Regions from separate parts of the Colwellia sp. RE-S-Sl-9 genome, predicted to be linked through region 2. Evidence: predicted binding sites of a transcription regulator. Region 2 holds the regulator's gene; the other holds the start of a gene.
What was found. Region 2 encodes FliA, which starts transcription of late flagellar genes. Its sites were predicted from a motif close to CTAAAGNTNNNNNNNNNNNNGCCGATA; they were not measured.
Positions count from the first base shown of each region.

Region 1: a site for FliA is predicted at 1,993-2,019, ahead of ACM9HF_RS10405 (DUF3530 family protein). Genes of this name have one in related genera too.

Region 1 covers NZ_CP182631.1:2,427,885-2,435,817, forward strand. The annotation lists gene rapA (RNA polymerase-associated protein RapA) at 1-950, shown strand, start outside; gene rluA (bifunctional tRNA pseudouridine(32) synthase/23S rRNA pseudouridine(746) synthase RluA) at 950-1,618, shown strand; gene ACM9HF_RS10405 (DUF3530 family protein) at 2,077-3,009, shown strand; gene djlA (co-chaperone DjlA) at 3,037-3,837, opposite strand; gene murU (N-acetylmuramate alpha-1-phosphate uridylyltransferase MurU) at 3,871-4,602, opposite strand; gene ACM9HF_RS10420 (aminoglycoside phosphotransferase family protein) at 4,599-5,651, opposite strand; gene lptD (LPS assembly protein LptD) at 5,830-7,933, shown strand, end outside.
Region 2 covers NZ_CP182631.1:2,132,134-2,140,066, reverse strand. The annotation lists gene flhF (flagellar biosynthesis GTPase FlhF) at 1-696, shown strand, start outside; gene ACM9HF_RS09175 (MinD/ParA family ATP-binding protein) at 870-1,712, shown strand; gene ACM9HF_RS09170 (RNA polymerase sigma factor FliA) at 1,739-2,458, shown strand; gene cheY (chemotaxis response regulator CheY) at 2,510-2,893, shown strand; gene ACM9HF_RS09160 (protein phosphatase CheZ) at 2,939-3,682, shown strand; gene ACM9HF_RS09155 (chemotaxis protein CheA) at 3,694-5,763, shown strand; gene ACM9HF_RS09150 (protein-glutamate methylesterase/protein-glutamine glutaminase) at 5,775-6,866, shown strand; gene ACM9HF_RS09145 (ParA family protein) at 6,931-7,710, shown strand; gene ACM9HF_RS09140 (chemotaxis protein CheW) at 7,710-7,933, shown strand, end outside.

The DNA.
Region 1 (7,933 bases), 300 kb from region 2:
TAGCTTTATCTGCTCAATGGCAATCAGACGAGTCTGCTCAGCTTATTGAAGCAAGCCAACAAAAACATTTGATCATTAAAAAAGAATTAGAAAGCGGTAGAGATAAACTACTTGAACTTCATTCTTCAGGCCAAGGTAAAGCCCTTGAATTAGTGAAGAAAATAGAAAAACTAGATGAACAAATTGAATTACCTCAATTTATGTTTCAAGTACTTGATGTGTTTGGTATTCAGCAAGACGATAAAGCCGATAACTCTATCGCATTGCAACCGTCTGAACATATGTTGAACAGCAACTTCCCTTGTTTACCTGAAGATGGAACAACGATTACGTTTAACCGCGACACGGCACTAGTTTCTGAAAACTATCAATTACTGACTTGGGATCATCCTATGGTACGTGGTGCTATGGACTTAGTGCTTTCTGACGAAATTGGTAATTCGTGTATTGGTTTATTAAAAAATCCAGCGCTACCTGTAGGAACTTTCTTTGTTGAATGTTTATTTACCGTTGAAGCAACAGCGCCAAGCAACTTACAATTAGGCCGTTACTTACCTACCACACCAATACGTGTATTAGTGGATAAAAATGGTAACAACCTTGCTGATAAAGTGGGTGAAGAAGTGCTTGATCAACAACTTAGCCCAACCAAAAAACAAGTAGCCCTTCAGTTAGTTAAGGCGTTAAAACAGCAAATTACACCACTGGTGACTAAAGCTGAAGCACATGCCGAAACCAGTGTTGCTAGTATCCAACAAAATGCGCTTGATACCATGCGAAACAATTTAGATAAAGAACATGCTCGATTAGCCGCGTTAGCGAAAATTAATCCGAGTGTTCGACAAGAAGAAGTAGATTTTATTCAGCTACAAAAATCTGAGCTTGAAAGCTATATCAACAAAGCACAGTTGAAGTTTGAAGCGATAAGACTGATTGTTGTAACTCATTAATGAGTGCTAACCCTGACTTTGTCTATCAACCGCCACTCGATCCCTATTTACACATAGTTTATAGGGATAACGACCTTATTGTTTTAAACAAAGGTAGCGGACTGTTAACCGTTCCGGGGCGATTACCTGAACACAAAGACTGTTTAGAAAACAGAGTAGCGCGGGTATTACCTAGCGCTACTGTTGTGCATAGGTTAGATATGGCAACGTCTGGCATCATCATCATGGCGCTAAACAAACCTACCCATGTCGCTATTAGCCAACAATTTGAAAAACGTAAAACCAAGAAAAAATATATCGCTAGAGTATTTGGCCGTGTAAAAGAAGCCCAAGGCTCTGTCGACCAGCCGCTTATTTGCGATTGGCCTAACCGCCCTAAGCAAATGATTGATCACAAAAGAGGCAAACCCTCTTTAACTCATTACAAAGTGCTCAGTTATGGCGACAATTCAACCTTAGTTGAACTAACACCTATTACAGGTCGCTCGCATCAATTAAGAGTTCATATGCTTTCAATAGGTCACCCTATTTTAGGAGACCGACTTTATGCTCATACTGAAGCTCTCGCGATGGCTAACCGACTAAATTTACACGCTCAAATGCTAAGTATTTCTCATCCCGTAACGCATGAAGAAATGACTTTTTTAGCTGATTGCCCGTTTGAGTAGCCCTCTTTATATACCCGTTATCATTCAAGATGCAGGTTTCAGTGGGAACTAAAAACAATTTAGGCACAGATTTCATGTTCCAGACGAAATCTAAGTACATACATCCATGTATGCAAGGCATTAAGTTTACGTCATGGTTATTCCCTTACTAAAGTTAATAACGAAGCATAAATTGTTTTTAGACCCATCGAAGAAGCGCTTGAGCAAAATCACTTCTTCGTTAATGCTTTTTATAAGGGAACAACCATTATTACAAAGCACTGCCTTGAATTGATATCGCTCAAGCGCTCTGAAAAACGCATCTTGATCGGTAACGGGTATATGCTTTAAGCTATAGTTTTATATTCATCTAAGTTTATTTATCTCATTTTTTATTAAACAATCATCTAAGCAAGTCGATACATACTTATACCTGCTCATTTTGTAGGTATAAGTAAACCTCTTCACTTTAGGAATTCATGTTGTTGCGTATTTTATTTATTACTGCCCTTTTCTATTTAATACCTAATATACTTGGGTATAACCACGCACAAGCGTATTTTTATTTTGCCGAGGAAGAAGAAGCCGCTGAACCAGAAAAGGTTGATGAAGATAAAAAGCAGCCCTCAAAAAGTATTCAACGTAGTGATATAAAAATAGTAAAACCCGTCAGTTCATTCGAACAACAAAAACAAGATCTCACCCATTATTTATCCGGTAGTAAAACTCAATCAATTAAAGCGGGCGATAGCGAATATATTATTATTGAAGAAAGCAGTTCAACACAAAACAATAAAGGCGTGGCGATTTTAATACCTGATTGGCAACAAGGCGTAGCAAATCCAAAAGCCATGAATTTTTTACGAAAAAATCTTCCCGATGCAGGCTGGTCTACAATCAGTGTGCAATCACCTAATAAGCCAATGAACTACCCTTCGGTAGCATTAACAAAAGAAGAAAGAATAGAACAAAATAAAGCGGCGCTTATGCCCTATCAAAATGAATTAAAAAGCTTAGTCACCGCAGTAATGGAAAAAGCTAAAAATTACCCCGGTATTTTTTTGGTGATCACAGAAGGAAGCCAAGCAGCGATACTGATAGATCTTTATAAAAACAACCAAGATTTATTACCCGCAGCACTGATTACATTAAGTGCAGGCATGTATTCTGAATTAGAAAACGATACTTTTGCGAAAAACATAGCGATGTCTGAGTTGCCTGTTTTAGACTTGATACTAAAAAAAGACCGTAATAGCGTGCTAGAAAATGCCATGTTAAGAAAGAAATACGCTACAAAGGAATTGAAAGTTTATTATCGCCAAAAATATCTACACAATATGGTTCCGGGCTATTACCCAGAACAAACATTATTAACTGAAGTTAATGGCTGGTTAAAAACAATCGGTTGGTAATTTATTCAGAATAAAAATATTCTCCTCCTAACCTCTTGCTTTAGTCACCGCTTCATATGCTGATTGAATATCTTGTGTTTTTTGTTTAGCCATTTCCATCATTTCAGGAGGTAAACCTTTTGCCATCAGCTTATCAGGATGATGTTGAGACATGAGTTTACGGTAAGCTTTTTTAATTTCTTGTTCGCTCATTTCAGGCGTACAACCCAGTGCTTTATAGGCATTGCTAAGTTGTACCTTTGATGATTGTGGAGATCTATTGCCTTGTTGATTAAATTGGTCACCCGCAATAATCATTTCCAGCAAGCGATCTAAATCTCGGGTAGAAAAGCCTAAAATTTTAGCTATTTGGTGCAGCGCTTCACGCTCTTCCTGATCTAATGTGCCATCAGCAAAAGCCACTTGAATTTGAATTTCTAAAAACATCAGCAGTAAGTCATGACGCTTACCGCATTTGTGAGTAAAGTCATCCAATCGTTCTTTTAAAGGAAAACCGACAACTTTTCCGTCTCTAAAGGCGTCTTGAGCTTGTTGCCTAATATCGCCCGTTAAGCCCAATTTATCCATGTAAGCAGTAGCAAAGGCGATTTCTTGAGGAGTAACTCTACCATTAGCTTTAGCAACATATCCCATAACAGAAAAAGTTGTAGAGAAAAAAGCTTGTTGCCGCTCTGCATCTGTAAAACTTTGACCTGCCAAGTTATTAAAATTAAACCCACGTCCTTTATCAAAGCTATGACCGATCCAAACGCCTAGCAAAGCACCAAAAATATTTTTACTCAGCATGAAGCCAAATAAACCACCTAAAATTTTTCCCCAAACTTTCATGTTACTTTTACTACTCTAATTATGTGTTTATGTTTAACAAGATATCGTATTGTTAAGTTCATTTAATCGTTCTGGTGTGCCTACATCAGTCCATTGACCTTTCAATATAGTACCAGAAAGCTCTAAGTTTTCCGCGGTTTCTCTCAATAATGGCCCTAATGGCAATACATTTTCATTGGTATAAGCGGTAAAAAATTCAGGTCGATATAAAGCAATACCACTAAAAGTGAAAGACTGCTGCTGTTGGTGCTGATTAGCTTCACTTGTAAGATTATGTACTTTATTACTTTTGTTTAGCTCAGAAGCCTCTTCCGCAAATAAAAAATCACCTTTTATATTATGCTCTGGATTAGCGACCAGCCAAATATTAGCTAAGCAGTCTGATGGTAATAAAGGAATATGTGTAAAATCAAAGTCGGTATACACATCTCCATTTACGACTAAAAAAGGAGCATTAGGTTCATCTTTTTCTACTAATAATGGTAAGGCTTTAATAATACCGCCTGCAGTTTCTAAAGCCCCTTGTGTTTCTCGACTATAATGTATTGAAACTCCCCATTTGCTACCGTCTTGTAAGTACTCTTCAATTTTATCACCTAACCAAGCATGGTTAATAACAATATCGGTAATACCCGCTTGCGCAAGCTTAACAATATGATGCTCAATTAAGGGCATGCCTGCTACTTTCAATAAGGGTTTAGGGCAATCATCTGTTAACGGACGCATTCGCTCACCACGTCCTGCGGCTAATATCATCGCTTTCATGAATGATTATCCTTACTTTTTACTTTATTTTCTAACCGCGGTATTACTTTATGTAATACCAAATCATGTATAAAACTCAACTCTGGATACTTAGCACTAATATCAACAATATAAGATAAAGTTAACGGAATATCTTTTAAGTAACCGTTTTTGTGATCTCGATGATATAAACGAGCAAAAATACCACTGGCTTTTACATGGCGTTGCATTCCCATTAAGTCAAACCAACGAAGCCATTGCTCTTGTGTAACATCAGGATATTTATTATCGACATCTATTAATTGGCAGAAGTAATAAAAGAGGTCTTTTACTTTTGCATCAGGCCACCTTACATAACAATCTCTAAGTAGCGACACGATATCGTAAGTAATAGGGCCAAAAACAGCATCTTGAAAATCAATAACACCTAACGCTATCTCACTTTCGGTGGTATCTGCAGCCTCTTGTTCAGAGTTTATTAGCATCAAGTTACGACTATGGTAATCTCTATGCATTATCACTTGAGGCTGTTCAAGGGCGTTATCTACTAAGACTTTAAAACAAGATCGCAGCTGCGCTTTTTCTTCCTCATTAAGTGTAATGTTTAAATGTACACCTAATAACCATTCTGTAAAAATATGGCACTCTACATTAACAAAGTTGGCATCGTATTGAGGTAATGAGTAATTTTGAGGTAATTGTGCATTCGCTATTTTTGGTAAAAGCTTTATAGCGGTTTGATACGAATATTCCATATTCTCAAGCGTTAATAAGTCACTAAAAAGCTCATCACCAAAGTCACTTAAACACAAAAAACCTAATTCTAAATCTGAAAATATAATCTCGGGAACGTTAATAACTTGTTGTAATACTTTTTGAATTTCAACAAACGCAAGATTATTCGACATTGCAGGAATGGCATCAACAGCAATATAAGACTTATTGTTAATATTAAACCGATAATATTTTCTAAAACCCGCATCGCCGGTTAGTGAATGTAATTTTATTGAATTAATATCAAAATTGTTACATAGCCATATATTCAGTTGTACTAATCTTGATGGGTTCAATATTGCTACTCGCTTTAATTAACTGACAAAGAATATTTTATTTTACTATGATTTAAATTAGGGAAATACATAAAAGCCCTATATTATTGCAATATTTAACGTTAAAATGCGCGAAAATTTAATTTCTCCTTATAAAATTAAAAGCAAATTATAATTAAAGCTAATTTCCGGAATATAAATGCCTTTTCCCAAAACCATTACATTGCTTTTTTTAAGTTTATTCAGCGCAAAATACGCAGCTGCAAACGATAACTTTACTGCATATCAACAATGTCCTATTCCTAGTTACGCTAAATTAGCGACAGAAGAAATACCTAGTGATGTAAAATCAATAACCATTACATCTCAACATGCCAAAATTGAACAAAATCAATATGCTAAATTTACCGGTGGTGTTACTTTATTTACCCCTTCGGAAACTATTATTGCTGATGAATTAGAATTAAATAGACAAGATTTATTAGTTAATGCACAAGGTAATATTCACTTTCAAAATGATGGTATTGACGTATTTGCGTCTCAGCTTAATGCAAGTAAAGCTTTAGGTAGTACAACCTTAAGTGATACCTCGTATCAATTAATATCAAATGCGGGCCATGGTTCAGCAAAATCTATTTCGGTTAATCAGCTAGGCGTACTTTCCTTAATCGACTCGTCTTTTACTACCTGCTTTGGAGAAACGCCTGATTGGAATATTCAAGCAAGTGAATTAAGAATTAATGCCGCCGAACAACAATTAGAAGCATACCATGCTCGATTTAAAGTATTTGATGTGCCTGTATTTTATATCCCTTACTTTACTATGCCTATTGGCACTGAACGCCATTCAGGTGTTTTATTTCCAAGCATGAAATCTTCAAGTAAGTCTGGCTTTGAAATGGAGATCCCTTATTACATCAATATAGCTGAAAATATGGATGCAACATTAACACCTCGCTTTATGTCTGAGCGCGGTACACAGTTAAATACAGAATTCAGGTACTTATTCGGCCAGCAATCAGGCAAGCTTGATATTGAATATTTAAATAGAGATCATAATTTAACTCAAAATGACGATGCTCGTTATTTAGCACGTATTCAGCATGTGGGTACTTTTTCAGACCGTTTTCGCGCTTATGTTGACTACACAACCATTAGTGATGATAACTATTTAGTGGATTTAAATAGCGATCAATATAACTCAAACGATGCTTACCTGTATCAAATAGGTGAACTCTCTTATTTTGGCGATACTTGGAGTGCAAAAGTTCAACTACAAGATTTTGAAATTTTAGGTAATTACACACCTAGTTATCAAACAGAACCTCATATTGAGCTGAGTAAAACTCATCGCCTTCCTTTCGGTAATGCAATGTTTAACATGTATTCTGAAATGACTCGATTCACCACTGACGAAATAAATTTACCAACAGCTGAGCGTTATCATTTTGAAGCAGGGTTTACTTTACCTATATCTCGCCCTGCTTGGTTTATCAATTCAGAACTTAAATTATTACAAACCACTTACAGACAAGATAATATCCCTGTAGGCAGCTTACTCAAAGAAAAAGTCAATCGCACTTTACCTAAAGTGAGAATACACGGCGGGATGAACTTTGATAAATTAATTACTTTTAAAGATAAAACTTACACGCAAACACTAACACCACAATTACAATATTTGTATATACCCAATAAAGATCAAACAAGTATTGGTTTATACGACACAACTACACTACAAGATGATTTCAACGGATTATTTAGAGATAAAAGGTTTAGTGGGTTAGATAGAATTGCACAAGCAAATCAATATTCTGTGGGGGTTACAACACGTATATTAGATCCCGAAAATCAAGAGCGCTTAAGAGTGAGTCTTGGCCGCATTATGTACTTAAATAGCAAAAGTGATAATGAAGATCTTAGCTCATCTCAAAATATTGCTGTTGCTGAATCAGCCTTAGCAACAGAAGTCTATTTAAGAATTAATGATGTCTGGCAATTTACCAGTGATATTCAATACAATACAGAAAACAGCACAACGAATAAGAGCCAAAGTAAAATAGATTATCAATTTAGTAAAAATCAAACAATTCAATTGAACCATCGCTATACTCGTAATGTCTCAGGTAATAGACTTGAGACATTGTCGCTGTTAAGTAATGTGAATTTAGGTTCCAACTGGCAATTAGTAGGCCGTGTAACTCAAGACATTCAAAACAAACGCAGTTTAGAAAGCTATTTAGGTATGCAATACACAAGCTGTTGCTGGGGTATTCAATTCTCTTTTCATCGAAACATCAACA
Region 2 (7,933 bases):
CAGCAACTAAATACAACCAATAACGATATTATTCATCATGGCGGTGTTATTTCTTTAGTGGGTCCAACAGGTGTAGGTAAAACTACCACTATTGCTAAATTAGCTGCAAGGTTTGCACAAATTCATGGTGCTGATGAAGTAGTATTAATTTCTACTGATAGTTTTAGGATCGGTGGTTTTGAACAATTAACCACTTACGGACGTATTATTGGTTGCCAAGTTAAGTTGGCTAACGATGCACAAGCATTAGACTCATTACTACAGCAGTTTGGACAAAAGAAACTTATATTAATTGATACTGCGGGTATGGGACAGAGAGACATGCGCTTAGCACAGCATTTAACAGATTTAATTGCCAATGCACGTGTGAGAATTCGTAATTATCTTGTGTTATCAGCCAATACTCAGCAGCGTGTTATGCAAGAAAATGTAGAAAGATTTAAAAAAATTCCATTAGCTGGCTGTATCTATACTAAACTGGATGAGAGTATTAGTATTGGTGAAATTATTTCTACCGCTATTCAAAACGGATTACCTATCGGTTACCTTACCGATGGACAACGAGTTCCTGAAGATATTAAGGTAGCAAATGCTGAAAAATTAGTTGCCTTAGCAGACAAAATGAGTAGTCGAATAAACCACCAACACACTAGTACATGGCGACCAATGCCTAAAAAAGAAGCAAGTGCAGCATAAATTGAATATGTTTAGCAAAACAAGCTAGCTTAAACTAATTAAATTAGTTAAATTGAATAACATTGATAAAAACCGCTTATAACTTCACGAGTTAAGATGTACTAAGCTATAATGTATTTACTTAGCAACATCTTTTCGAAAATAGTGTATGTGTCAGTGACGAGAAGATTTAAATGATAGACCAAGCGAGTGGTTTACGTAAGATGCAAGATTTACAACAAATTAAAGTTATTGCAGTATCAGGTGGTAAAGGTGGCGTAGGTAAAACTAACGTGTCTTTAAACACATCTATAGCATTAGCTCAACTGGGTAAAAAAGTACTTGTTCTAGATGCAGATTTAGGGCTTGCCAATGTTGATGTTATGTTAGGTCTACGTGTTCAACGTAACCTTTCTCATGTGTTGTCTGGTGAATGTGAATTAGACGATATTATCATCGAAGGCCCTGCAGGAATTAAAATTATTCCAGCCACTTCAGGTACTCAATCTATGGTTGATTTAACACCTAGTGAGCATGCAGGATTAATTCGAGCCTTTAGTGATATGCAAACAGAGTTCGATATTCTTATTGTTGATACCGCAGCAGGGATCTCCGACATGGTATTGAGCTTCTGTCGAGCCTCACAAGATATTATGTTAGTAGTATGTGATGAGCCAACGTCAATTACCGATTGTTACGCGTTAATGAAATTATTAAGTCGTGATCATGATGTATTTAAATTTAAGGTTGTTGCTAACATGGTACGAAGCCCTAACGAAGGGCAGCAATTATTTGAAAAACTAGCCAAAGTAAGTGATAGATTTTTAGATGTAGGCTTAGAACTTGTTGGCGTTGTGCCATTTGATGAAAACATACGTAAATCAGGTCGTAAGCAAAAAGCAATTATTGAAGCATTTCCTAATTCACCCGCTTCAATAGGTTTTAAAAACTTAGCAAAAAATATCATGAAATGGCCAATTCCTCACCAACCTTCAGGCCATTTAGAGTTCTTTATTGAACAATTATTAGAACATTAATATGCTAATTATCGCGAGTATATAGTTTGGGAAAAGCAGATGCCTACAGTACTCAAACAGATAAATCTGTTTTAATAGAACAATATACTGTTTTAGTTAAACGTATAGCCTACCATTTACTTGCAAGATTACCTGCAAGTGTACTTGTAGATGATCTTATTCAATCAGGAATGATCGGTCTACTCGAAGCATCAAATAACTTTGACCATACAAAAGGCGCAAGCTTTGAAACATTTGCAGGGATAAGAATTAGAGGTTCCATGTTGGATGAAATTCGACGTGGAGACTGGACTCCTCGCTCTGTTCATAAGAATAGTCGTATGGTGAGTGATGCGATAAAAGAGTTAGAGTCAGAGTTAGGAAGAGATGTAACTGACAAGGAAGTAGCAGATAAACTTGATATTTCTTTAAATGAATACCATCATATTCTTAATGATGTAAGTTCTGGGAAAATAATCGGAATAGATGATTTAGGTGTTAGTGAAGACGCTTTGAATTTAGAAAATAAATCAATAAGTGACGAGCCCTATAATCAAATTGAAGAGATTGTTTTTAAAAGAGCGTTAAGTGAATGTATTTCTACTTTACCTGAACGAGAAAGTTTAGTACTTTCATTGTATTATGATGAAGAACTTAATTTACGCGAGATAGGACAAGTTCTTGATGTAAGCGAGTCAAGAGTAAGTCAAATTCACAGTCAAGCTATGCATCGTTTAAAAGCTCGTATGCATTCTTGGCAAAGTTAAGTAGAATAATAAGTAATTTAAAATTTTTGAATGTTCTCACCGGAGGGTGCCTTGGATAAAAATATGAAAGTTCTTGTAGTTGATGATTTTTCAACGATGAGACGAATAGTGAAAAACTTGTTACGCGATTTAGGTTTTACTAACATTCAAGAAGCTGATGATGGTAGCACCGCTTTACCTATGCTTCAGTCAGGAGAGTTTGATTTTGTTGTAACCGATTGGAATATGCCTGGTATGCAAGGAATAGATTTATTAAAAGCTATTCGAGCAGACGCTAGTTTATCCCATATTCCTGTTTTAATGGTGACAGCTGAAGCGAAAAAAGAGCAAATAGTTATGGCCGCTCAAGCGGGTGTAAATGGCTATATTGTAAAACCTTTCACTGCTGCAACGTTAAAAACTAAACTCGATAAAATATTCGAACGCTTAGGTTAATTGAAAATCTTTCTTTAATACCTAAATAAATAAAGGATATTTTGCATGAGTAGTTTGCCTAAAGTACATGTTTCATTAGAACAAGCTAAATTGTTGGTTGAATATTTAGAAACAGATCAGCAAGACAAGGCTGATGAATTGGTTGCAGATATTCAAAGTCCAATCAATACAGAGCTGTTTGCTGAAATAGGTAAATTAACCCGTCAGTTACATGATTCTTTGAATAATTTTCAAGTTGACTCTCGACTCACTGATTTAGCAAAAGCTGATATACCTGATGCTAAAGAACGACTTAACTATGTTATAGAACGAACGGAAGAAGCTGCAAACAAAACAATGGATGCAGTTGAATCTATTTTTCCTGTGCTTGAGTCATTACAAAATAGAGTCGAAGTGGTTAATCCTTTATGGACAAAACTTATACAAAATAAATTAGAATTACCTGAGTTTAAACAGTTATGTTTAGATATTGATTTGTTATTAAAATCAACAGGAAGTGAAACAGATAAAATTCGTATATTAATGACTGATGTCTTGATGGCGCAAGACTTTCAAGACTTAACAGGCCAAGTTATTCGTAAAGTTATTGATTTAGTAAGGGAAGTTGAAGATGGTTTGATTGGAATGCTAACCGCATTTGGCATGTCTTCAGACTCAATTCAAAATAAAGCTAAACCTTCAGTGGGTGAAAATTTGGTTGAAGGTCCGATTGTAAATAGTAAAGAGCGTGATGACGTTGTTTCAGATCAAGACGATGTTGACGATCTTTTATCAAGTTTAGGGTTTTAAGGAGTTGCTAAATGTCGTTTGAGCAAGATGAAGAGATTTTACAAGATTTTTTAATTGAAGCAGGTGAAATTCTCGAAGCTTTATCTGAACAATTAGTAGAGCTTGAAAATGACCCCGATAATGCTGATTTATTAAATGCAATATTTCGCGGATTTCATACTGTAAAAGGCGGAGCAGGCTTTTTATCGTTAACAGAGCTTGTGGATGTTTGTCATGGCGCTGAAAATATATTTGACCTCTTAAGAACTAATAAAAGAACGGTTACCTCTGATTTAATGGATGTTATTCTGCAGGCAACAGATTCAATCAATGAAATGTTTGCTTTAGTTCAAGGAGGAGAGCCTCTCGTACCCGCTGCCCCTGAATTAATAGCTGAATTACATCGTTTAAGTGTACCAGAATCTGAAGACGTTCCTGTTGCAACGGTAGTCGAGGAGCCTGCAGCTCCTGTATCTTCAAGTTCATCAGATGAAATGTCTGAAGACGAATTTGAAAAATTATTAGATGAATTACATGGCGGCGGTTCTGTAACACCTCCGGCTACGCCTACTAATGTATCAAATAATAATAGTAATGAAATTACAGATGATGAGTTCGAAAGCTTACTTGATGATTTACATGGGCAAGGTGCTTTTTCTCCAGAAGTTAATAAGGCCGAAGCTAAAAGTAATCCTAACGAAATCAATGATGACGAATTTGAAAATTTATTAGATGAACTTCATGGCCAAGGAAAAGGGCCACAAAATGCAACAACTAATACTCAGCCTCAACAAGTAACACCACCACCTGCAACGCCTAAACCTGCTCCTGTAGCCGCCGTAAAAGCAGCACCCGCGAGCAAACCATCAACACCTGAGAAAAAAGCACCTCAAGCTACTGCTTCACAAGGTGAAACAACCGTTCGAGTGGATACTAAGCGACTCGATCAAATCATGAATATGGTGGGTGAACTAGTACTAGTTCGTAATCGTTTAACTAGTTTAGGAATGACCAAAGAAGATGAAGATTTAACCAAAGCTGTTTCTAATCTCGATGCTGTGACAACTGATTTACAAGGCGCTGTAATGAAAACGCGTATGCAGCCTATTAAAAAGGTTTTTGGCCGCTTTCCTCGGGTTGTACGTGATTTAGCTCGAAGCTTAAATAAAGAAATTAAACTTATTCTTGAAGGTGAAGAAACTGATTTAGATAAAAATTTAGTTGAAGCTCTTGCTGACCCATTGGTGCATTTAGTGCGAAACTCAGTTGATCACGGTATTGAAGATCCTGATGTTCGAGAATCAAAAGGTAAAGAAAGAGAAGGAACCGTAATACTTTCAGCTTCACAAGAAGGTGATCATATTCTTCTTACCATTCGAGATGATGGTGCTGGAATGAATGCTGAAAAATTGAAAGAAATTGCTATAGAGCGTGGTGTATTAGATGCAGATGCCGCGGCTCGTATGTCGGATAGTGAAGCTTTTAATTTGATTTTTGCACCGGGATTTTCAACCAAAACCGAAATTTCAGAAGTTTCTGGTCGTGGTGTAGGAATGGATGTTGTAAAAACCAAAATTACGCAATTAAACGGTACTGTTAATATAGATTCTGAATTAGGTATTGGTACTGTACTTGAAATTAAAGTTCCACTGACTTTAGCCATATTGCCTACTCTTATGGTTATTATTGGCAAACAAACATTCGCTTTGCCATTAGCGGGTGTAAATGAAATATTTCATTTAGATTTAACGAGTACTAATATAGTTGATGGTCAATTAACTATTATTGTTAGAGATAAAGCCATTCCATTATTTTATCTTGATCAATGGTTAGTTCGAGATTATGTTGAAAAACCAAGAGATACAGGGCATGTAGTTATTGTACAAGTAGGGAGCCAGCAAGTTGGTTTTGTTGTTGACAGTTTAATTGGACAAGAAGAAGTTGTTATTAAACCCCTCGACCGTTTATTACACGGAACTCCCGGTATGGCAGGAGCTACAATCACGAGTGATGGTGGCATAGCATTAATTGTTGATGTTCCTAACCTGCTTAAATATTACGCTAAGAAATCTAGTGTTCATAAAAAATTACGTACAAGATAAAGAGATAGTTAATGCCATATAAGGTATTAGTAGTTGATGATTCCAGCTTTTTTAGACGTCGAGTAGCCGATATTTTAAATGCTGATCCCAACCTAAATGTTGTTGATGTTGCTGTAAATGGTGTAGAAGCTGTAGAAAAGGCTAAACTACTTAAACCTGATGTTATTACCATGGATATTGAAATGCCGCAATTAAACGGTATTGACGCGGTAAAACAGATAATGAAACATTCACCAACGTCAATTATTATGTTTTCTTCTCTGACTCATGAAGGAGCTAAAATAACACTTGATGCCCTTGATGCAGGGGCGTTAGATTTTCTACCAAAAAAATTCTCCGAAATAGCTAAAAGCACATCAGATGCTGGAATGGTATTGCGTGAACGTGTGATTCAATTAGCGCGTAAAAAATCTAGAATACAAGTAAAATCAAACCATAGAGAAATAGTATCTAACAAAACAACAACAAGAGAATTAATTGATGTTACACAAAAAAATAGTGTAGCAATAAAAAAAACATCCCAAGAATATAAATTACTAACAATAGGTACCTCAACCGGTGGTCCTATAGCACTTCAAAAAGTACTTGCTCAATTACCTGCAAACTTTCCTGTTCCAATTCTTATCATTCAACATATGCCAGCATCATTTACTAAAGCTTTTGCTAATCGATTAAATAATTTATGCAACGTTAATGTGAAAGAAGCGGCTATCGGCGACGAATTAAAACCAGGCAATGCTTATGTAGCACCAGGTGGAAAACAAATGGTAATTGATGGAACAAATTCTAAAGCTAAACTAAAGATAATAGATGACCTTTCAGAAAGAGTTGCTTTTAAACCGAGCGTAGATGTTACTTTTGCTTCTGCAGCCAAAGTTTTCGGTGAAAATGTTTTGGCTATTATATTAACGGGTATGGGCTCTGACGGAAAAGATGGCTGTCGTTTATTAAAAAATAAAGGGGCTACAATCTGGTCTCAAGATGAAGAGTCATGTGTTGTTTATGGTATGCCGCAAGCTGTGGTAAATGCCGGTTTGTCTGGTGCAGAATTGCCATTAGATAAGATCTCTTCTGCAATATTAAAAGTTTTTGATTTGAAATAAAATATTTAGCCCGTTTGAGGTTAGATATATTCAATGAGCATTAATAACTTTATAGGAAGCTTAATTGGTAGTTTGGACTTTAGCAAATCAAAAAGGCGGGGTTGGTAAAACTACGTCTACGATTACGTTGGGAGGCTTATTGGCTGATCAAGGTTTTCGTGTGTTATTAGTTGATACTGATCCACATGCATCATTAAGTTATTATTTTGGCATTGAATCGGAAGAATTAGATTTAAGCGTCTATAATTTATTTATTCAGTCGTCAACAAAAGAACAGATCTTACAAAGTTTATGTCCTACTCAATATAATAATATAGATATTCTTCCTGCAACAATGGGGCTAGCGACATTAGATCGTGCTTTAGGCAGTAAAGGGGGAATGGGGCTAGTTCTTAAAAAAGCGATTAAATTAATAGAAAGTGAATACGATTATGTTTTAATTGATTGTCCACCTATTTTAGGCGTTTTAATGGTAAATGCACTTGCTGCGTCAGATCGAATTATAGTACCTGTTCAAACCGAGTTTCTTGCGTTAAAAGGTTTAGAACGAATGATTAATACGTTAGAAATTATGCAAGGTGAACAGGCGGAGCCTTTTAAATATACAATTGTACCGACTATGTTTGATAAACGCACAAAAGCATCATTAATAACCTATAGAAAACTTCAAGATATATATTTTGGAAAAGTATGGTCTGGTGTTATTCCAATCGATACAAATTTTAGGAATGCAAGCCAAGCTCGTAAAGTTCCATCTGATTATTTAAGTAGTTCAAGAGGCGTAACAGCATATAAGAAGCTATTATACTCTTTAATAGAAGAACAAAAAGGTTTGATATCTTAATGGATAAATCATTAACCGCTAGTAAGAAATTGATGAAAAATTACTTATCAGAGCTGTTAACAGAAGACACCGATGACTTCATTGAAAAAAAGGCAGTAGAAACTGAAAAGCTAAACAAGCTTTTTCAAAAAATTAGTGTAGCTGAACGTAATGAAGAGGCTGTACTAGATACTATAGTTTCAAATAAATCTGCCGATAATGAAATTATTAGCCATAATAAAGA